Regions from separate parts of the Streptosporangium sp. CA-115845 genome, predicted to be linked through region 1. Evidence: predicted binding sites of a transcription regulator. Region 1 holds the regulator's gene; each other region holds the start of a gene.
What was found. The regulator LexA, encoded in region 1, represses DNA repair genes until DNA is damaged. The targets are predictions, from matches to a motif close to TCGAACANNTGTTCGA.
Positions count from the first base shown of each region.

Region 1 (5,175 bases):
ACCTCGTCCAGTTCGCGGAGTGGCCCCAGAATCGCCAGCCCGACCTCGTGGGCCGCGATCTCGGCGCATCCGGTGGCCCGGATGCTCTCCTCGACCCGCTGGCCCAACTGCGCCAGGGAGTCCTCGCCGACGGGCCGCCCCTGGCAGGCCCGCCGGACCCCGGCGATCACCTTGTCCCTGAAGAACGGCTCCGTCACGCCACTGCGCTTGCTCACCATGAGCAGGACCGTCTCCTGCGTGGTGAACCTGCGCCCGCACTCCGGGCACGTGCGCCTGCGGCGGATGGCACCGCCGTCCTCGGTGGCTCTGCTGTCGATGACTCGCGTGTCCGGATGACGACAGAACGGACAGTGCACGCGCGTCGCCTCCTTGAGCTGCGAGGGCGGCTCACCCACCTCACCTGCCCCATAGGCGCGTATGTCGAGACGCTCGCGCACGCCCCTCGAATGGTCGAGATGCGGTAATGGAAACACAATCTGTGGTGAAGTGTTGTAGTGCAGCCACTAGATGTTGTGGTCTAACGGTAGAAGTGCGCGACCATGAACGCAAGTTGAAAGGCCCTCGCCACACGAAGTCGCTGATCAGCCGTCACGTCTCGGCGTGTCGCCTCTCGGGCAACGCCCTCCCACCTCACGCACCCCTTCCCGCACCTGCGCCCCAGACGATATGCCAGGCAGGACCCTCATCGGACCCTCATCGGACCCTCGCGCGGCTCGCCCACGCCTTCCTCGAACCCCGCCGGCCGATCCCACGCGCCCCACGGAATGCGCCCCTTCTCAGCGAATGAGGCCATCGGGGAGATAGAGCCGGGTTCCGGGCCGGACCTTGGAGTCGGCCAGCCCGTTGAGGTCCATGATGCGACGGACCTCCCGACCGGCGTCGCCCTCCCGCGTCAACGCGTCCGCGATCTCCCACAGCGTGTCACCCGCGTGCACCGTGATCCGGGGCAGGCCCTCGTGACCCGTCCGCTCGCCCGCCAGGGCCGTGTCGATGCGCCCGCCGGCCCAGAGCATCCCCAGGGTGAACAGCACGAGCGCCGTCACCGCCACGATCCTCCCACGCCGGGTGAGCCGGAGTGGCCGCCCGGCCGTCCGGGGCCGGGCGGCACCCGGGCGGCGGACGCCGGCACGAACCGCTCCCGCCCCGGGCACCCGCCTCGGCGCCCCATGCCCAAGCCCCCGCCGAGGCTCCCGCCCGCGCCTCGCTCCACGCCCGAGTCTCGGCCTCGGCTCCCCCCCGGCCTCCGGCTCCCGGGGCGGCCCGGCCGCCCGCTCGCGCCCGGGCCGCCCCGGCACCCTTCCGCCTTCCGGACCCCGCCCCGCCCCGGACCCCCTGCCGGATTCCGGCGCGGGAGCGGGCTCCGATCTCGGTGGCGGCACAAGGCGCAGCAGCGGTGCCCCCGGCGATCGCCGCGCGGTCCGGGATCTCGGCACGGCCATGGATCGTGGTGTCGTCGCGGTCGGTTTCACGGTGGCCCCCATCCCCTCGACCTGGCCGAACACATGTCGAAGAAAGATCGGTGAATCGAACACGATGTCGATCGAACTCCCGTACGATGTTGTACACCACGGCGTCGCCGATATCGAGGACATTCGAACAATTGTTTGAATATGATCTTCGGTCGTTGTATGGTCGCTGTGTGCGACACATCAGATACAGACCGGGAGGCGAGGAGTTCGTATGAGCCAGCACAACGAGAACGGTTCGGCCGCCAGCGACCTGGCGGTGCGAAGGCGTGACTCCCTTGGCCTCACCCCCAGGCAGCGGAAGATCCTTGAGGTGATCCGCGACTCCGTGCAGCAGCGCGGTTACCCGCCGTCCATGCGGGAGATCGGTGAGGCGGTGCAGCTCACCAGCACCTCCAGCGTGTCGCACCAGTTGACGGCTTTGCAGCGCAAGGGCTACCTGCGGCGTGACCCGCACCGCCCCCGTGCTCTGGAGGTGCGCCTTCCCGGCGAGCCCGTGCTGTGGGTGGATCCCGACTCCGGCGAGGACGAGACCCCGGTCAGCCGCCCGACCGCCGCCTACGTGCCACTCGTCGGCCGGATCGCCGCCGGCGGCCCGATCCTCGCCGAGGAGAGCATCGAGGATGTCTTCGCCCTGCCCAAGCAGCTCGTCGGCGAGGGCACGCTCTTCCTCCTCCAGGTGACCGGAGACTCAATGATCGAGGCCGCCATCGCCAACGGCGACTGGGTGGTCGTACGCCAGCAGCCGGTGGCCGACAACGGTGACGTGGTCGCGGCGATGATCGACGGTGAGGCCACGGTCAAGACCTTCAAGCGCAGGGACGGCCACGTCTGGCTGGTCCCGCACAACCCCAACTACGACCCGATCCCAGGTGACGAGGCCACCGTGCTCGGCAAGGTCGTGGCGGTCCTCCGCAAGCTCTGAAGCACGCGCGCCTTCAACACTCCGGGCGACCGGCACCCCGACGTCGGGGTGCCGGTCGCCCGGAGTGTTTTCGGATGACGGTACGACGAGCGGCGGGCAGTGCCCGAGCCGGATGAGCCGAACATCGGTCGGCCCATGAACGTTCGGGGGCGCACGCTGGACGCGCGCCCCTCTCGAACCGTCTACGGGACGATGTTGACCAGCTTGGGCGCGCGCACGATGACCTTACGCGGCGCGCCACCGGGCAGGAACGCCTGGACCTTCTCCGACGCCAGCGCCAGCGCCTTCAGGTCCGCCTCGGAGATCTCCGGAGAGACCTCCAGCCGGTCGCGCACCTTGCCCGCGACCTGGACGACGCAGGTGACGGAGTCCTGGACGAGCAGCGCCGGGTCCGCCGCCGGCCAGCCCGCGACCGCGACCGAGCCGCTGTGTCCCAGCCGCTCCCAGCCCTCCTCGGCCGCGTACGGCGCGACCAGGGAGAGCATGACCGCCAGCGTCTCCGCGGCCTCCCTGACCGCGGGGTCGGCGGCACCGGGCCCGGAGTCGATGGCCTTGCGGGTCGCGCTCGTCAGCTCCATCATCCGGGCCACCGCGACGTTGAAGCGGTGGGAGTCGACCAGCCTGGTGACCTCGTCGATCGTGTGGTGCACGACCTTGCGCAGGTTCAGGTCTCCACCTGCGAAGTCGACGCCGGGAGCGGAGGCCGCCCCCGCCTCGACCATCACACGGAACGCCCGGGCCAGGAACTTCTGGGACGCGGCCGGCGAGACGTCGGCCCAGTCGATGTCGTCCTCGGGCGGGCCGGCGAAGACGACGGTCAGCCTGACCGCGTCGACACCGTAGGCGTCGATCTGCGCGCCCAGGTCGACGCCGTTGCCCAGCGACTTGGACATCGCCTTGCCCTGGTTGATGACCTGCCCCTGATTCAGCAGGCGGGTGAAGGGCTCGACGAAGTCGACCATGCCCATGTCGTGCAGGACCTTGGTGAAGAACCTGGCGTACAGCAGGTGCAGCACGGCGTGCTCGACGCCGCCGATGTACTGGTCGATCGGGCCCCACCTGCGGACGCGCTCGACGTCGAACGGGCCGTCCTCGTAGGCCGGGTCGACGTAACGCAGGAAGTACCACGAGGAGTCGACGAAGGTGTCCATCGTGTCGGTGTCGCGCCTGGCCGGGCCGCCGCACTTGGGACAGGAGACGTTGACCCAGTCCTCGGCCGAGGCCAGCGGGGAGACGCCCTTGGGTGCCAGGGCCTCGCCGCGCAGGTCGGGCAGGGTGACGGGCAGCTGGTCGTCGGGGACGGGGACCTCGCCGCAGTCGGCGCAGTGGATGATCGGGATCGGGCAGCCCCAGAAGCGCTGGCGGGACAGCAGCCAGTCGCGCAGCCGGAAGTTGACCGTGAAGCGGCCGGTGCCCCGCTCGCTCAGCACCTCGATGATCTTCCGGATCGCGTCGGCCTTGGTCAGGCCGTCCAGCGGGCCGGAGTTGACCATCGCACCGTCCCCGGCGGTGGCGATGCCGGTCTCACCGGGGTCGGCCAGGCCGGTGTGCACGACGACCCGTACCGGCAGGTCGAAGGCACGGGCGAAGTCCAGGTCACGCTGGTCGTGCGCGGGCACGGCCATGATCGCGCCATGACCGTAGTCGGACAGCACGTAGTCGGCCGCCCAGACCGGCATGCGCTCACCGTTGACCGGGTTGATCGCGTACCTGCCCAGGAAGACGCCGGTCTTCTCCTTCTCGGTGGACAGCCGGTCGATGTCGGACAGCTTGGACACCTCGACCCGGTAGGCCTCGAACGCCTCGCGCCGGTCGTCGGCGACGATCTCCTCGGCCAGCGGCGCGTCCGGGGCGACCACGAAGAAGGTGGCACCGTACAGGGTGTCGGGACGGGTGGTGTAGACGGTGACCGGCTCGTCACGGCCCTCGATCACGAAGTTGACGTCGGCGCCCTCGGATCGGCCGATCCAGTTGCGCTGCATGGTCAGCACGCGCTCGGACCAGCCGCCCTCCAGCAGGGCCATGTCGTCCAGCAGCCGGTCGGCGTAATCAGTGATCTTGAAATACCACTGGGTCAGCTCGCGGCGGACGACCTCGGCGCCACAGCGCTCGCACCTGCCGTCCTTGACCTGCTCGTTGGCCAGCACGGTCTGGTCGTTCGGGCACCAGTTGACCAGGCCGCCCTTGCGGTAGGCCAGGTCGCGCTCGAAGAAGCGGTTGAACAGCCACTGGGTCCATTTGTAGTACGAGGTGTCGCTGGTGTGCAGGCGGCGGGACCAGTCGAAGGAGATCGCGTAACGCCTGTAGGAGTTGGCCTGGGTCTCGATGTTGGCGTAGGTCCACTCCGCCGGGTGCGCGTTGTGCTTGATCGCGGCGTTCTCGGCGGGCAGGCCGAAGGAGTCCCAGCCGACGGGGTGCAGCACGTTGTAGCCGCGCTGGACCCAGTAGCGGGCGATGACGTCGCCCAGGGCGAACACCTCGGCGTGCCCCATGTGCAGGTCGCCCGAGGGGTAGGAGAACATGTCGAGCATGTAGCGCCGCTCACGCGGGTCGGCGGGGTCGTCGGAGGCCCGGAAGGGGTCCAGTTCCTCCCACCTGCGCTGCCACTTGACCTGCAGGGCCTGCGGGTCATAGTGCTGCTCGTCGCTCTGCATGTCGGCTCGCTCGCTCACGTCGATTTTCCCTCGGGTATGTCTGCGTGGATGGTCTGACCCGCCTGGCCCAATGCAAAAACCCCCCGCTCACGCGGAGGGTGGCCGCATCGGCAGGGCGCTCAGGGGCGGG
Region 1 is NZ_CP191988.1:7,320,203-7,325,377, forward strand. It holds gene nrdR (transcriptional regulator NrdR) at 1-356, opposite strand, end outside; gene ACQP0P_RS34825 (LysM peptidoglycan-binding domain-containing protein) at 777-1,043, opposite strand; gene lexA (transcriptional repressor LexA) at 1,681-2,391, shown strand; gene leuS (leucine--tRNA ligase) at 2,574-5,045, opposite strand.

Region 2 (5,175 bases), 4.9 Mb from region 1:
CCCCGGTGAACCAGTCCCTGGTCATCCGGGTGAAGTGCCCCAGCGCCCCGTCCGCGCCCGCCGTCTCGTTCATCGCGCCCCCTGCCTCCCGGCTCGGCCGACCAACCGGGCCACCGCCCATACTGCACGGCGCCACCGACAGAACCCGCCACCGCCTGCCGGGGGCCGGGGAGGACCCGGTGGCCGGCTCCTCACCTGCGGACACGTGATCCACCGGTGCCACCGCCGGATCACCGGATCTGTACGCCGGAGGCGTTCGGCGGGACCTCGGCGGGACCTCGGCGGGGCCTCGCCGGCACGGCCCGCCCCAGGAGTAGGTTGGCTCCTGTCGCCACTGACATGCTTTGGCGAACACAGAACGCATTGAGTGGTGAGCTAACGGTGAGTATCGACTACCAGGCCATCGAGGCGAAACGCGAGCGGATCAAGGCGGAGCATCTCAGGGAGAACCGTCCGCCGAGCAGCGCGAGAGGGCTGCACCACTTCGCGCTGATCTCCTCAGACGTCGAGACGACGATCGGGTTCTACCAGGACCTTCTGGAGTTCCCCCTCACGGAGATCTTCGAGAACCGCGACTACCAGGGGTCGAACCACTTCTTCTTCGACATCGGCAACGGCAACCTCCTCGCCTTCTTCGACTTCCCGGGGCTGGACCTCGGCCCCTACCGGGAGGTCCTCGGCGGGCTCCACCACGTCGCCATCTCCGTGGACCCCTCCACCTGGGAGCGCCTGCGAGGCAAGCTGGCGACGGCGGGCGTGCCGCACCAGGTGGAGAGCGGTACCTCCATCTACTTCACCGACCCGGACGGGGCGCGCGTGGAACTGCTCGCCGACCCCCTCGGCGAGATGTACGGCTCCCGCGTGCTCTGACGATCCGCGCCGCCCCTCAGCCGCGAGCCGGTCGCCCTCGGATACGGTCCCCGCGTGCTCCGACGGTCCGTCCTGCCCCCTTGGCGGGCCGTACTCCCGCCGACGCGCGGACCCCGCCCCTGCCGGTCCCCGTCCCCAGGTCTCCCTTTCACCGGGACCGGGCGACCGGGACGCCGCCGAGGTGCGGCATGCCGGGCGCGGGCCGCGGCACGCCGGTGTGGTCTCATACTTGGGGCATGCGCCTGTCGGATTTCTGGAAGCGGATGAAGCTGCACTTCGGCGACCAGTACGCCGAGTCGTGGGCCCATGACTACGTCATCGCCGACCTCGGCGGCCGGACCGTGATCCAGGCGCTGGCCGAGGGGGTCGGGGCGAAGGAGGTCTGGCACGCCGTGTGCGGGGTGACCGACGTCTCTCCCAGGCTTCGCTGAGGAGTGGCCGGGGGCGGTCAGGAGGGCTCCGCGGGCGGAGCGAGAAGTCTCTCCACCGAACCGGCCGCGTGCACGGGGTCGTCGGCACTCTCCTCGCCGTCCGGCGACCACAGAAACAGCCAGCCGTCCCTGACGGGGGTGGCGAAGACGATGGTCTGCCGGCCGCTGTCCGGATGCCATACCCACAGCACCGGAGCGGCACCTCCGAGGGGGCGGCTCACCAGCCCCCGTTGTCGCAGTTCGGCGGCCAGGGAGTCGAGATGGGCTAGGCGTTGCTGCGTGAACGTGTTGGGCACGTCGGGCACCTCGGGTCGTTTCCCTTAGGATCACCCCAGGTCAGCCTGGTTACAACAGGCTCAGGACAATTCTCGGAAATGTCGCCTCCCGGATGGGGTCGCGCTCCTCGCTGCCACGCCCTCAGGCCTGTGACCGGCCCCGTGCGGGCCCCGTGTGGATCCTGTGCGGGCCTCGTGCGGGAGAGTCCCGCGGTGGATCACGGTTCCCGGAACACGTGATGCCAACGGGCCGCGATCGAACAGTCGTTCGGCTATATTGAACGGGCCGTCACTCCTGGCGTGCCCTCCCGAAATTGTCGGCGGCACCCCGTAGCTTTCTGGCAACCGATCCAACCCGCGACCCTCCAGGGGGGCTCCCATGGCAGCTAACGACCGCGAGAAGGCGCTCGAGACCGCGCTCGCTCAGATCGAGCGGCAGTTCGGCAAGGGCTCCATCATGCGCCTGGGCGACGAGACCCGGGCGCCCATCGAGGTGGTCCCCACCGGCTCCATCGCGCTCGACGTGGCGCTCGGCATCGGGGGCTTCCCGCGCGGCCGCATCATTGAGGTCTACGGTCCCGAGTCCTCGGGAAAGACCACGATCGCCCTGCACGCGGTGGCCAACGCCCAGCGTGGCGGCGGCATCGCCGCGTTCATCGACGCCGAGCACGCGCTCGACCCCGAGTACGCCCAGAAGCTGGGTGTCGACACCGACGCGCTGCTCGTCTCCCAGCCGGACACCGGCGAGCAGGCGCTGGAGATCGCCGACATGCTGATCCGGTCCGGCGCCGTCGACCTGCTGGTCATCGACTCGGTCGCGGCCCTAGTGCCCAAGGCCGAGATCGAGGGGGAGATGGGCGACAGCCACGTCGGCCTCCAGGCACGCCTGATGTCCCAGGCGCTGCGCAAGGTCGCGGGCGCGCTCAACAACACCGGCACCACCGCGATCTTCATCAACCAGCTCCGCGAGAAGATCGGCGTCATGTTCGGCTCGCCCGAGACCACGACCGGTGGAAAGGCGCTGAAGTTCTACGCCTCGGTCCGTCTCGACATCCGCCGTATCGAGACGCTGAAGGACGGCACCGAGGCGGTCGGCAACCGCACCCGGGTGAAGGTCGTCAAGAACAAGATGGCCCCGCCCTTCCGGGTGGCCGACTTCGACATCCTCTACGGCGTCGGCATCTCCCGCGAGGGCGGCCTGATCGACATGGGGGTGGAGCACGGCTTCGTCCGCAAGTCCGGAGCCTGGTACACCTACGAGGGCGACCAGCTCGGTCAGGGCAAGGAGAACGCGCGAAACTTCCTCAAGAACCACCCGGACATGGCGAACGAGATCGAGAAGAAGATCAAGGAGAAGCTCGGCGTCGGCCCGCGCGTCGACAGCCCGGCCGCCCCGCCGCCTGCCGCTCCGGCGACCGCCGCGTCCGGCCGTGGTTCCGGTCCGGCTCCGGCGGCCGCCGCGTCCGGTCGCGGTTCCAAGGCGGCCACTCCCAAGCCGGGTGACGCCTGATTCGGGCTGACCGATGATGATGGGAGCCAACCTCGGTCCGCCCGGTGAGGTCGGGCCGAGAGACTGGGGTGCCTGGCCCGACGAGCCCCGGATCGGCTCGCCGGGCAGCAGCGGGCGGGGGCGGGGCGACGGTCTTCCCGCTTCCGAGGGGGAGACCGCAGGTCCTGCCGACGGCGAGCCGCGAAGCCGGAAGGGACGTGGCTCCCGGCGTGGTGAGCGACGGTCCGGGGGTGGTTCCTCGGGCGCCCTTCCTGACGGCCTCCTTCCTGACAGACCGGTCAAGGAATCTCCCGCGAGCAGGGGAGCCGATCCGCAGGCGGTGGCGCGGGCGATCTGCCTGCGGCTGTTGACGATGGCGCCGCGCACCCGAGCTCAGCTCGCGGAGGCGCTGCGCAAGCGTGAGGTGCCCCAGGAGGCGGCGGACGCCGTGCTGGAGCGCTTCTCCGAGGTCGGGCTCATCGACGATGAGGCGTTCGCCGAGGCATGGGTGAGCTCTCGCCATGCCGGGCGGGGGCTTGCCAGAAAGGCCCTTGCCTCCGAGCTCCGGCACCGGGGGGTGGACGAGGAGACCGTGAAGGACGCGATGGAACAGCTCGACCCCGAGCAGGAGGCGGAGACCGCCCGTGGCCTCGTACGGCGCAAGCTCTCCTCGACCCGTGGCCTGGACCCCGCGGTCAGGACCCGCAGGCTGGCCGGCATGCTCGCTCGGAAGGGATACGGTCCTGGCCTGGCGTTTCGCGTTATCCGCGAAGTGCTGGAGGATGATGAGGCAGAAACAGCGCCATTCACGGAAGATTCGGGCTATCCCCTCGACTAGCTCAAAGCAGCCTGACGCTAGGTCTTTGCTTGCTCGTTACCTCTCTGACGCTTAATCTCAACGGCAGTGAGGAGTTACTCCGCGCAGTGCGGATTGTCATAGCGGTGTAATACGGACAAGCAGGCTTGGCGGATGAGGGCGAGAGAGCGGGCCGGTGGGAAAAGCCGGTGAGTGATCCCTCTGGGCTCACTTCTGTCCCGACAGCGCCGTCTCTTGAGCTTTCCGTGCCGTGCGTGTGACCCCTCGTGTGCTTGATATTTGCGACGCGAGGAAGGTGAGACGCGCATGGATCCGGTCGTGGTCGTCATATTGGCAGTGGCGGTTGTGGCTCTTGCCATGATGACAGCCGTGCTGGTCGTGTTGCTGCGTCGCATCGGAGGAGCCGGGCCGAGGGGCCTCACCTCGGAGCAGGAGGCCGAGGTCTCGGCCCAGCTGGAGGAGGCCAGGCGCGAGGCCGCCGGTATCCGGGCGAAGGCCCAGGACGACGCCGGAGAGCTCCTGCGCAAATCGGAGGCGGCGGTCGAGGCGGCGGCCGAGATACGCAAGGAGGTCGACGCCGAGGGCAAGGTGCTGAAATACGAGCTCAAGGAACTCCGGGCAGACCTCGAACGCAGGGAGAACCGGCTGGCCGAGCGGGAGCAGCGCCTCGACGATGAGGCCAGGCGTCAGGCCGACCGGGCCCGCAAGCTCGCCGAGACGGAGACCGAGCTGGCCGATCGCCGCGAGGACCTCGAACGGGTGGCCGAGGAGCGCAAGGCCATCCTGGAGCGGGTGTCCGGGCTCACCGGTGACCAGGCCAGAGCCGAGCTGGTCCGGGAGATCGAGAACCAGGCCAAGCGCGAGGCGGCCCTGATCGTCAGGGAGATCGAGAGCGAGGCACGCAAGGAGGGCGAGAAGCGCGCCACCAAGATCGTTACATTGGCGGTCCAGCGGGTGGCCACCGAGCAGACCGCCGAGTCCGTCGTGAGCGTCCTGCACCTGCCGGGTGACGAGATGAAGGGGCGCATCATCGGCCGCGAGGGCCGCAACATCCGTGCCTTCGAGTCGACCACCGGAGTCAACCTGATCATCGACGACACGCCGGAAGCCGTGTTGCTGTCGTGCTTCGACCCGGTCCGCCGCGAGACCGCGCGGCTGACCCTGGAGAAACTCGTCCTCGACGGCCGCATCCATCCGCAGCGCATCGAGGAGGCCCACGAGCGCAGCAAGGCCGAGGTCCAGGAGCTGTGCGTGCGGGCGGGTGAGGACGCCCTGGTGGAACTCGCCATCACC
Region 2 is NZ_CP191988.1:2,380,835-2,386,009, forward strand. It holds gene ACQP0P_RS13035 (ATP-dependent helicase) at 1-73, opposite strand, end outside; gene ACQP0P_RS13040 (VOC family protein) at 382-870, shown strand; gene ACQP0P_RS13045 (DUF3046 domain-containing protein) at 1,107-1,301, shown strand; gene ACQP0P_RS13050 (hypothetical protein) at 1,319-1,597, opposite strand; gene recA (recombinase RecA) at 1,956-3,086, shown strand; gene ACQP0P_RS13060 (regulatory protein RecX) at 3,406-3,903, shown strand; gene rny (ribonuclease Y) at 4,189-5,175, shown strand, end outside.
Region 2: recA (recombinase RecA) is a predicted target of LexA. The motif match lies at 1,833-1,848, and genes of this name have one in related genera.

Region 3 (5,175 bases), 4.3 Mb from region 1:
GCCGGAAACCCCGTGGAAACCGTAGGCGATCCCCACCGGGGTGCCGTCGGAGAGTTCGGCGAACAGGCAGGTGAAGGCGGGGTTGGCGGCGTGGTTTCCCATGATCGCCTTGCGACCGGCGATCTGGTCGGCGGGCGGGTCCATCGCCTTGGTGTAGACGTCAAGGACCGCGTCCAACCGGAGCGTGAACTCGTCGGGGCCGATCCGTCGCAGTCCGATCACGCGTCGCACCCTAGCAGGGAGGACATGACGCGGGTCATCGCCGGTGGCGGGAGCGCCATGCCGTGCTCACCGCCGGATCGCGGTCATTCGACCTCGACGGGGATCCCGCCGGTGATGCGGACGAGCTCGTCGAAGGAGGTCGGGAAGACGGTGTGCGGGTGGCCGGCGGCGGCCCAGACGACGTCGTACTTGTCCAGCCAGGTGTCGACCAGCGTCCTGACCGGGGCGGGGTGGCCGACCGGGGCGACGCCGCCGATGACCTGGCCGGTGGCCGCCCGCACGAAGGCGGGATCGGCGCGCTTCACCTTCGCCACACCGGCCGTCCTGGCGATCAGGTCGGTGTCGACCCGGTGGGCGCCGCTGGTCAGAACCAGGAGCGGCTCGCCGTCGGCGTCGAATATCAGGCTGTTGGCGATGGCGCCGACCTCGCAGCCGAGCTGCGCGGCGGCGCTGGCGGCGGTCGGGGTGGCCTCGGCGAAGGTGACGATCTCGCCGGGGACGGCGTGCTCACGGAGCACGGCGGCGACTTTCTCAACGTTCGGATGCAACTTTTCTGGCACCTGGCCACTCTAAACGGGTTGACCGTTGATTTCCGCTTCATAACCGGTCACTTGCACGGGGAGCCCGTGCGCTATGGTCCCTTGACCTGATCCATAGTGATATGAGGAGTTGATGGAAAGTGGGGGTTGGACAGCGGCTGGGAGCGGCCGCGCTGATGACGGCGGGGGCCGTGCTCCTCTCTTCCGCGGGCGTCACCCTTTCCGCGGGCGTCGCCGAGGCCCAGGCCGCGGTCTCGGCCGCGCCGGCCGTCGCGACGAGGACCGAGGCGTCCCGGTTCGTCGCACCGGGCAAGACGCTCAGGCTCGGCGCGAAGGGCGCCACGGTGAAGGTGCTCCAGGCGAGACTGGCCGAGCTCGGCTACGCCCCGGGCAGGATCGACGGCCGCTACGGCGGTGCGACCCTGACCGCGATCTGGGCCTTCCAGAAGGTCAACGGCATCTCGCCGACCAGCACCGTGGCGCGCAGGACCTGGCAGGCCCTGGAGAGTCCGCTGGCGCCGAAGGTGCTCGTCCCCAGGGGTAAGCCGACCCGGGTGGAGGTGAACCTCGCCACCCAGGTGATGGTCCTCTACGTCAACGGCGCGGTGCGGCTGATCAGCCACACCTCCTCGGGCAGTGGGATCGCCTACTGCGAGACGGCCACCTGGGAGGGCAAGACCCAGCGGTTCTGCGGCGACGCCCGCACGCCGACGGGCGACTACAAGACCACCTGGCGCAGGGACGGCTGGCACAAGTCCTACCTGGGCCAGCTCTACAACCCGATCTTCTTCAACGGCGGCATCGCCTTCCACGGCGCGCTGTCGGTGCCGCTGGCACCCGCCTCGCACGGCTGCGTCCGGCTGCCGATGCACGTGGCGGAGGTCCTTCCCGGTCTGCTCGGCACCGGGGTGCCGGTGCATGTCCGAGGCAGGTTCGCCCGGTAACGTGGCGGAGCGGGCGAACCTGCGGGGGGATCGGCGCTCGGCGAGCGGAGGCCCCGGGAGACGGAGATCTCCCGGGGCCTCCGTCATTCCTGTCATATTGGAAGATCGAACTTTTGTTCGCTGTTCTACTTGACAGTATTAGTGGTCGAATTTATGTTCGATGTAATGACGCGGGGCTCGCAGCCCGTGTCCAGGGTGGTCGGCCGGATCCACGTCGTCGGAGGAGACGATCGGGCCCAGGTCGGGGCGGGCGGGGAGAGGGGAAGCTCCTCGTCCGGCCGCCCGGTGGATTTGTCGGTGGGGTCTGCGAATGTTGACACCGCCGGTGAAAACGCCGGGAGCCGCTTGCGACCAAGGAGGCTGACGCACATGACCCCTCGGCTCGGCGATTCCGGTGGGCCCCGACTGTCCCCCACGGTGCGGGCGCACCTCACAGACGCGCGTGACTGCCTCGAAGAGGCCGCCGCCGCCCGGACCTCCGCCGCTCGTTACGTCGCGGCCCACCTCGCGGCGCTCAGGGCGGCCGCCGCCGTGCTGGCCGCGCGCCCCCGTCCCATGCAGGGCCGCAGGCGCAGGCTGCGCAGTGCCTGGGAGCTGCTCCCCGAGGCCGAGCCCCGGCTGGCCGAGTGGGCGCCCTACTTCGAGACGAGCGCGGCCAAGCGGGCCGCCGCCGAGGCGGGGCTGACCCGCACGGTGTCGTCGCGAGACGCCGAGGAGCTCATCTCCGAGGCGGAGCGCTTCGTCATCGAGGTCGAGAACCTGCTCGGGGTGCCGGCACAACCCGTGCTCCCGGGCCACGTCCCGCTGGCGGGTTAGGTCCCCTCCGGCGGATCTCGCCGTGGCGAGGTTGATCAGACGGTGTCGCGAGGCCGGCGGAGGGCGCCGCGGCGTGCCTCGGTGACCGGCGGCGGTGACCGTCGACGACGCGGCGGGGCGCCGTCCGACCGGCGGTGGCGGGCAAGACCCGAGGCGGTCTACGCCGCGGAGGAGTTCTCCTGGACGGCGCGGTGGCGCAGCAGGAGCATGGCGGCGTCGTCGCCCAGCGGTCTGCCCACGTGGTGGAGCAGGTCCGCGCGCAGAGCGTCCAGCGACCCCTGAGGGTCGTCCTCGCCGTCCAGCAGGTGCGCCCGCTCCGGCAGCGGGTAGAACTCGCCGAACCCGTTGCGCGCCTCGATGACCCCGTCGGTGTAGAAGAGGACCTGATCCCCCGGCTCGAAAGGGATGTGGTGCGGCTGCGGCTTGCTGGCCTGTAGTGCGCTCATGCCCAGCGGCAGGGCCTCGTCCGGCGGGTCGGCGAACCAGATCGTGCCCTCGGCGTCCAGCACCATGGGCGGGGGGTGGCCGCAGTTGATGACGGCGATGGTGGAACCGCCGCGGATCTCGGCCAGTACGGCGGTCACGAACTGCTCGCCGGACAACTCGCGGGTCAGCGCCTTCTCCAGCCGTGCCACGACGCCCTGGAGCTTCTTCTCGTCGTGGGCCGCCTCGCGGAAGGCGCCGAGCACCACGGCCGCGGTCTCCACGGCCTCCAGGCCCTTGCCCTGCACGTCTCCCACGATGATCCGGACCCCGTGCGGGGTGGTGACGACCTCGTACAGGTCACCGCCGATCCTGGCCTCGGCCGTGGCGGAGGTGTACGAGACGGCCACGCCTATGCCGGGACCGGCGCGGCGGGGCACCGGGCGCAGCAGCACCCGCTGGGCCGCCTCGGCCACCGAGCGCACGTCGGCGAGCTGGCGCTCGTGGCGCAGCCGCCCGGCGCTGGCCAGCACGCTGGCCACGGTGACGCCGAGGATGGCGAACATGGTGATGTTGGTACGCGGCGTCCAGAGGATGTCGTTGTAGAGGCCGAGCGCGACGCACAGCATCAGGGCGACGACGCCGATCACGGTGGTGCGGGCCAGGCCGCAGGCCACACTGGCGAAGGCCGGGCCGAGGGCGAGCAGCGGGAGGAGGCCGGACGTGGGGCCCGAGCCGAAGTCGATCACGGCCACCACGGCCATGACCACGAACGGCAGCAGCTTCAGGGTGTCCTGGGTCCTGGTGGTGCCGATCGATGCCAGCAACCGCAGGAAGGTGCGGGTCCTGGTCGATCCCAGCGACACCATGACCGAGTGGAGACGGCTTTTTGAGCGCGGTCGAGAGTGATCGAGCCGATCATCTCCCGAAGTCATGTCCACCGTATCTCGCCAATCGAATGTTTGCCTTTTCCTACCACAGTGGCCGACGGCCGGGGCGGAATGAAGCTAACGTTCTGCTGAGAGCAAGATTTTTTTGGAGCGGGGTGGGCACGCCGGTTCCGGCGCACCCACGACCGGTCAGAAGGACTCGACGGCGCGGCGCGCCTCGGGGTCCAGGACTCCCCAGCCGATGAGCTCCTCGGTGAGTTCGCTGGGGGACTTGTCGTAGATCACGGCAAGGGAGCGGAGGTCCTCCTGGCGGATGGACAGCACTTTGCCGTTGTAGTCGCCGCGCTGGCTCTGGATGGTGGCCGCGTAGCGGGCAAGCGCGCCGGCCTTCTCCTTGGGGAGCTGGGCAAGGCGCTCAAGGTCGATCACAAGTTTCGGTGTCGGGCCCAGAGGGCTGGGAGCAGCCCCTCCGGGCAGCAACTCCGAGACCGGTACCCCGTAGAAATCAGCCAGTTCGGCAAGCTTCTGCACGGTGACGGCACGGTCGCCACGCTCATAGGAGCCCACGACGACCGCCTTCCAGCGCCCGCGGGACTTCTCTTCGACTCCGTGCAGGGACAGGCCCTGCTGGGTGCGAATGGCGCGGAGTCGTGCACCCAGCGACTTGGCGTACTCAGACGGCATGGTGTGGCCCCCCGGCTCTGTATGTACTGCTCTCAACTTGATTGTGCTACCTCGCAACTTATGCCCCGGCCACCGGGTTGGCGCCTGGGGTAGGCGTCTTCGATGACCGGTGCGTCAGGGTTCACCCGATAACGCCACGAGGTGTGGTTACGGACAGTGACGGTAAAGCTGTGGGCGCCCAAGGTCAAGCTGATTGGAAAAAAGATGTCGAATCCGGTCCGATGTGGTCCGCCTCAAACGCGGTAGTTGTCCTACCTCGCATCGCGAAACCTCTAGTTTTTATGGGATTTTCGCCAGATTCTGGCTTCTCCTGGGGGTTCGGGGCAACATCATCTTCGGGTGCGGCGACAAGAGTATGATCTTCGACAAGGTGGTCCGGGAGGAATACCCGATGCGACGGTCCCGTCCGGCCGGACGGTGTGGATCGGCGGTGTGCCCACATGCCGATCGGGGCTCGCCGGTGCCGTCTCCGCGGCGGCCCCCGCCGGTCGTCTCCCGGCAGGAGTGCCGCAGGCGCCGGCTCCGGTCGAGACGCGGGTGGCGGTGGCCGTAGCGGAAGCGGGCGAGCCGGGTTCCTCCCCTCGACCGTGCCTTTCGTGGTGGCGATCGCCCGCCCCCGGGAGGGCTCAGATGCCGTCGCGTTCCAGCGGGCAACTC
Region 3 is NZ_CP191988.1:3,057,033-3,062,207, forward strand. It holds gene ACQP0P_RS16090 (GNAT family N-acetyltransferase) at 1-222, opposite strand, end outside; gene ACQP0P_RS16095 (YbaK/EbsC family protein) at 306-782, opposite strand; gene ACQP0P_RS16100 (L,D-transpeptidase family protein) at 902-1,705, shown strand; gene ACQP0P_RS16105 (SAV_6107 family HEPN domain-containing protein) at 2,075-2,521, shown strand; gene ACQP0P_RS16110 (PP2C family protein-serine/threonine phosphatase) at 2,680-3,813, opposite strand; gene bldD (transcriptional regulator BldD) at 4,024-4,518, opposite strand; gene ACQP0P_RS16120 (arginine deiminase) at 5,145-5,175, opposite strand, start outside.
Region 3: ACQP0P_RS16105 (SAV_6107 family HEPN domain-containing protein) is a predicted target of LexA. The motif match lies at 1,811-1,826, and genes of this name have one in related genera.

Region 4 (5,175 bases), 3.8 Mb from region 1:
GCCAGGAAGGACGCTTCGCCCCCTACAACCTGTTCGCCAACACCAGGCAACTGCTGACCGAGGCGCCCAAGGCGAGCAGGGCCAAGGACATCGGACTCACCTTCGGCGACGCCCCTGAGGGCGGCGTGCCGCGGAAGGCGTACAGCGTGAAGTACCCGGCGGCCCGTTTCACCTTCGCCTGGTCGCAGGCGGCGGGCAAGTGGCTGATCTGGCAGGACGGCAAGAAGGACATGGCGGCCGAGGGAGGTCAGCTCGGCGCGCCCACGATCGTCGTGCAGTACACCAAGACGGAGCGCTCGGAGTTTCACGACAAGAACCAGAGCTACACGCCGCTGGTGCACAGCACGGGCAAGGGCAGGGCGATCGTGCTCCGCGACGGGCAGGCGTTCAAGGCCCGCTGGTCGCGGGAGACGGAGAAGGACGGCACCGTCTTCACCACGGAGGCGGGTGAGCCGATGAACTTCGCCCCCGGTCAGGTCTGGATCGCGCTGGCCTCCGCCAAACCCGTCATTCCCTGACGCGCAAGTCCTACATCATGTTCAAGAGGATCTTCTAAGAACGACAAGACGGCGTGTAGGGGGCATCCTGCCCAGCGCCTACGATGGGAAGCGTAGTGGCCGTCCAGCGCGGGCGGCCCGTGATCCGCAGCCGTCGTGAGGTAGAGACCGTGTCCAGCAGCACGCCCGAAGTCAGCGATACCACCGTCACCGGAACCGCCCGGGTCAAGCGCGGCATGGCAGAGATGCTCAAGGGCGGCGTCATCATGGACGTCGTCAACGCCGAGCAGGCCAAGATCGCCGAAGATGCCGGTGCCGTGGCCGTCATGGCCCTCGAACGGGTACCCGCCGACATCCGCGCCCAGGGCGGCGTCTCCAGGATGAGCGACCCCGACATGATCGACGGCATCATCGCCGCCGTCTCGATCCCGGTCATGGCCAAGGCCCGCATCGGCCACTTCGTCGAGGCCCGGGTGCTCCAGTCGCTCGGCGTCGACTACATCGACGAGTCCGAGGTGCTCACCCCGGCCGACTACGCCAACCACATCGACAAGTGGCAGTTCACGGTGCCCTTCGTCTGCGGCGCGACCAACCTGGGCGAGGCGCTGCGCCGCATCACCGAGGGCGCGGCGATGATCCGTTCCAAGGGTGAGGCGGGCACCGGCGACGTCTCCAACGCCACCACCCACATGCGCAAGATCAGGGGCGAGATCAAGCGCCTGACCTCGCTGCCCGCCGACGAGCTCTATGTCGCGGCCAAGGAGCTCCAGGCGCCGTACGAGCTGGTCGCCGAGGTCGCCAAGACCGGCAAGCTGCCGGTGGTGCTGTTCACCGCCGGTGGCATCGCCACCCCGGCCGACGCCGCGATGATGATGCAGCTCGGCGCCGAGGGCGTGTTCGTCGGCTCGGGCATCTTCAAGTCCGGCAACCCCGCCGAGCGCGCCGCCGCGATCGTCAAGGCCACCACCTTCCACGACGACCCCGACGTCATCGCGAAGGTCTCCCGCGGCCTGGGCGAGGCCATGGTCGGCATCAACGTCGACGACATCCCGGCCCCGCACCGGCTGGCCGAGCGCGGCTGGTAGCGGAACTCAGGGAAACCAGCAGAGAGGCGGCCTCCTTGAGGGAGGTCGCCTCTTCGGCGCTGGAGGGGCTGTCCAGGAAGGCTCAGGGCTGGTTATGAACCAGTTTGGGGTGATCCGTGGAGGGCCATACCCTGAAAGGGACGTTTCTTTTCCAGGGGAAGGACCATCGGTGACCATCGTCCCGACGATCGGCGTGTTCGCGCTCCAAGGCGACGTGCACGAGCACGTGCGCTCGCTGGAGGCGGTGGGGGCCAGGGCGGTCGCCGTACGACGCCCTCACGAGCTGGAGGCGGTCGACGGCCTCGTCATCCCGGGCGGGGAGTCCACCACGATGTGGAAGCTCGCCGAGACCTTTGAACTGCTCGAACCGCTCCGGATGCGGATCAAGGCCGGCATGCCCGCCTATGGCTCCTGCGCCGGCATGATCATGCTGGCGGACCGGATCGAGGGCGGCATCGAGGGCCAGCAGACGATCGGCGGCATCGACATGGTCGTTCGGCGCAACGCCTTCGGCCGCCAGGTCGACTCCTTCGAGGCCGACATCGACTTCGCCGGCCGCGGTGCCATGCGGGCGGTCTTCATCCGCGCACCCTGGGTGGAATCCGTGGGTTCGGGGGTCGAAGTGCTGGCGTTGGCCGAACCTGGAGATAGGATCGTCGCGGTCCGTCAAGGACCGCTGCTCGCCACATCCTTCCACCCGGAGATTACCGGGGATATTGGTGTGCATTCATATTTCGCTGAGATGGTGAGGGAGCTCTAGGGGATGTCCGGCCACTCCAAATGGGCGACGACGAAGCACAAGAAGGCGGCGCTTGATTCCAAGCGCGGCAAGCTGTTCGCCAAGCTCATCAAGAACATCGAGGTCGCGGCACGGACGGGCGGCCCCGATCCGGACGGCAACCCGACGCTGTACGACGCCATCACCAAGGCGCGCAAGAGCTCGGTTCCGATCGACAACATCGAGCGCGCCCGCAAGCGCGGTGGCGGCCTGGAGGCCGGCGGCGCCGACTGGCAGACCATCATGTACGAGGGCTACGCCCCCGGCGGCGTCGCGGTGCTGATCGAGTGCCTCACCGACAACCGCAACCGCGCGGCCTCCGAGGTCCGTGTCGCGCTGACCCGTAACGGTGGCTCGCTGGCCGACCCGGGCTCGGTGTCCTACATGTTCAACCGCAAGGGCGTCGTGCTCGTCCCCAAGGGCGAGCTGGGTGAGGACGACGTGCTGACCGCGGTCCTCGACGCGGGCGCCGAGGAGGTCAACGACCTGGGCGACCAGTTCGAGGTCGTCTCCGAGGCCACCGACCTCGTCCCGGTCCGCAAGGCCCTGCAGGAGGCCGGGATCGACTACGACTCGGCCGAGTCCGGCTTCATGCCGACGATGAACGTCCCGCTCGACGAGGACGGCGCACGCAAGGTCTTCAGGCTGATCGACGCCCTTGAGGACAGTGACGACGTGCAGAACGTCTGGGCCAACTTCGACGTCTCCGACGAGGTCATGGAGAAGCTCGACGCGTGATCTCGCGCTTCGGCGCCCCCGCCGCGGAACTCCGGGCGATGACCGCCTTCACCATGCCCCACGTGCGCGACCGCCGCTGACACTTCCCGCGGGCCCCGCGAGGGCCGTGCGCGACGTGCTCTCAGGCGGTAGAGTCTGGCACCGAACAGGTGTTCGGCGAGCGGAGGCGTGCCGGTGCGGTTGCCCGAACTGCGGGTCATGGGGGTCGATCCCGGGCTTACCCGATGTGGGCTCGGCGCCGTCGAGGGGAGGCCGGGCGCGCCGCTGAGCCTGGTCAAGGTCGGAGTGGTCCGCACCCCCGCCGACGACGAGATCGGCGCCCGGCTGGTGGCGATCGAGACCGGCATAGAGCAGTGGCTCGACGAGCTCGAACCCGACGCGGTGGCCGTGGAGCGGGTCTTCGCCCAGCACAACCTCAGGACCGTGATGGGCACCGCGCAGGCCTCCGCCGTGGCGATCCTGTGCGCCTCCCGCAGGGGGCTGCCGGTCGCCCTGCACACACCGTCCGAGGTCAAGGCGGCGATCACCGGCAGCGGCACGGCCGACAAGCAGCAGGTCGGCACGATGGTGACCCGGCTGCTGCGGCTGGACGCCATGCCCAAGCCCGCCGACGCCGCCGACGCGCTCGCCCTCGCGATCTGCCACGTGTGGCGGGGCGGAGCCCAGAGCAGGCTGGCCGAGGCCGCCGCGAAGGCCGCGAGCGGTCCCGGTACGAGCGCGGCGGCCTACTTCCGCGGCCGGGGCAGGGCCGGATACCCGAGAGGAACCACGAAGTGATCGCCTCGGTGCGAGGACAGGTGACCGCGATCACCCCCGACGGGGCGGTCGTCGAGGTGGGCGGGGTGGGAGTGCTCGTGCACTGCACGCCGGGCACGCTGGCGACGCTCAGAACGGGCGAGGAGGCCCGGCTGGCCACCTCGCTGGTGGTCCGCGAGGAGTCGCTGACGTTGTTCGGCTTCGCCGCCGACGACGAGCGCGGGATCTTCGAGATGCTGCAGACGGCCAGCGGGGTCGGCCCCAAGGTCGCACTGGCGATGCTGGCCGTGCACACCCCCAACGCGCTCAGGATGGCCGTGGCCACCGCCGACGTCAAGGCGCTGACAAGGGTCCCCGGGGTGGGTCCGAAGGGCGCCCAGCGGATCATCGTCGACCTCAAGGGCAAGCTCGGCACGCCTGAGGAGGCGGTCAACGCCGCGCTCAACGGCCGCGCCGCCGCGCCCGTCTGGCGCGATCAGGTCCACTCCGGCCTGGTCGGCCTGGGGTACTCGGTGCGGGACGCGGACGAGGCGGTCGCCGCCGTCGCGCCCCGGGCCGACGCCGAACTGGCCGAGGGCCGCACCCCGCAGGTGGCGGCGCTGCTCAAGGCGGCACTCAGCGCGCTGAGCACGCGATGAGCGGCTCGACGGGGAAGACGCGGCGGGAAGAGCGCGGGCGCCTCCGCCGTACGGTGAGCAGAGGTGGGGCGGCGTGAGTTTCGAACGGGATCTGGTGTCGCCGGACGTCGAGGGCGACGAGAGGAACATCGAGGCGGCGCTGCGGCCCAAGCGGCTTGAGGAGTTCATCGGCCAGGCACGGGTGCGCGAGCAGCTGTCCCTGGTGCTGCAGAGCGCGCTGCGGCGCAACCGGCCGCCGGACCACGTGCTGATGAGCGGTGGTCCCGGGCTGGGCAAGACGACCCTCTCCATGATCATCGCGACCGAGCTCTCCGTGCCGCTCCGGATCACCTCGGGGCCCGCGCTCGAGCGGGCCGGTGACCTCGCGGCGATCCTGTCGACCCTCTCGGAGGGCGAGGTGCTGTTCATCGACGAGATCCACCGCATGGCCAGGCCCGCCGAGGAGATGCTCTACCTCGCGATGGAGGACTTCCGCGTCGACATCGTGGTGGGCAAGGGGCCGGGGGCGACCGCGATTCCGCTGGAGATCGCCCCGTTCACCCTGGTCGGGGCCACCACCAGGGCCGGCATGCTCCCCGCGCCGTTGCGTGATCGCTTCGGCTTCGTCGCGCACATGGACTTCTACGGGGTCGCCGAGCTGGAGGAGGTGCTGCACCGCTCCTCGCGCCTGCTGGGCGTGACGC
Region 4 is NZ_CP191988.1:3,560,556-3,565,730, forward strand. It holds gene ACQP0P_RS18350 (DUF3048 domain-containing protein) at 1-518, shown strand, start outside; gene pdxS (pyridoxal 5'-phosphate synthase lyase subunit PdxS) at 668-1,582, shown strand; gene pdxT (pyridoxal 5'-phosphate synthase glutaminase subunit PdxT) at 1,752-2,342, shown strand; gene ACQP0P_RS18365 (YebC/PmpR family DNA-binding transcriptional regulator) at 2,346-3,098, shown strand; gene ruvC (crossover junction endodeoxyribonuclease RuvC) at 3,288-3,875, shown strand; gene ruvA (Holliday junction branch migration protein RuvA) at 3,872-4,492, shown strand; gene ruvB (Holliday junction branch migration DNA helicase RuvB) at 4,566-5,175, shown strand, end outside.
Region 4: ruvC (crossover junction endodeoxyribonuclease RuvC) is a predicted target of LexA. The motif match lies at 3,240-3,255, and genes of this name have one in related genera.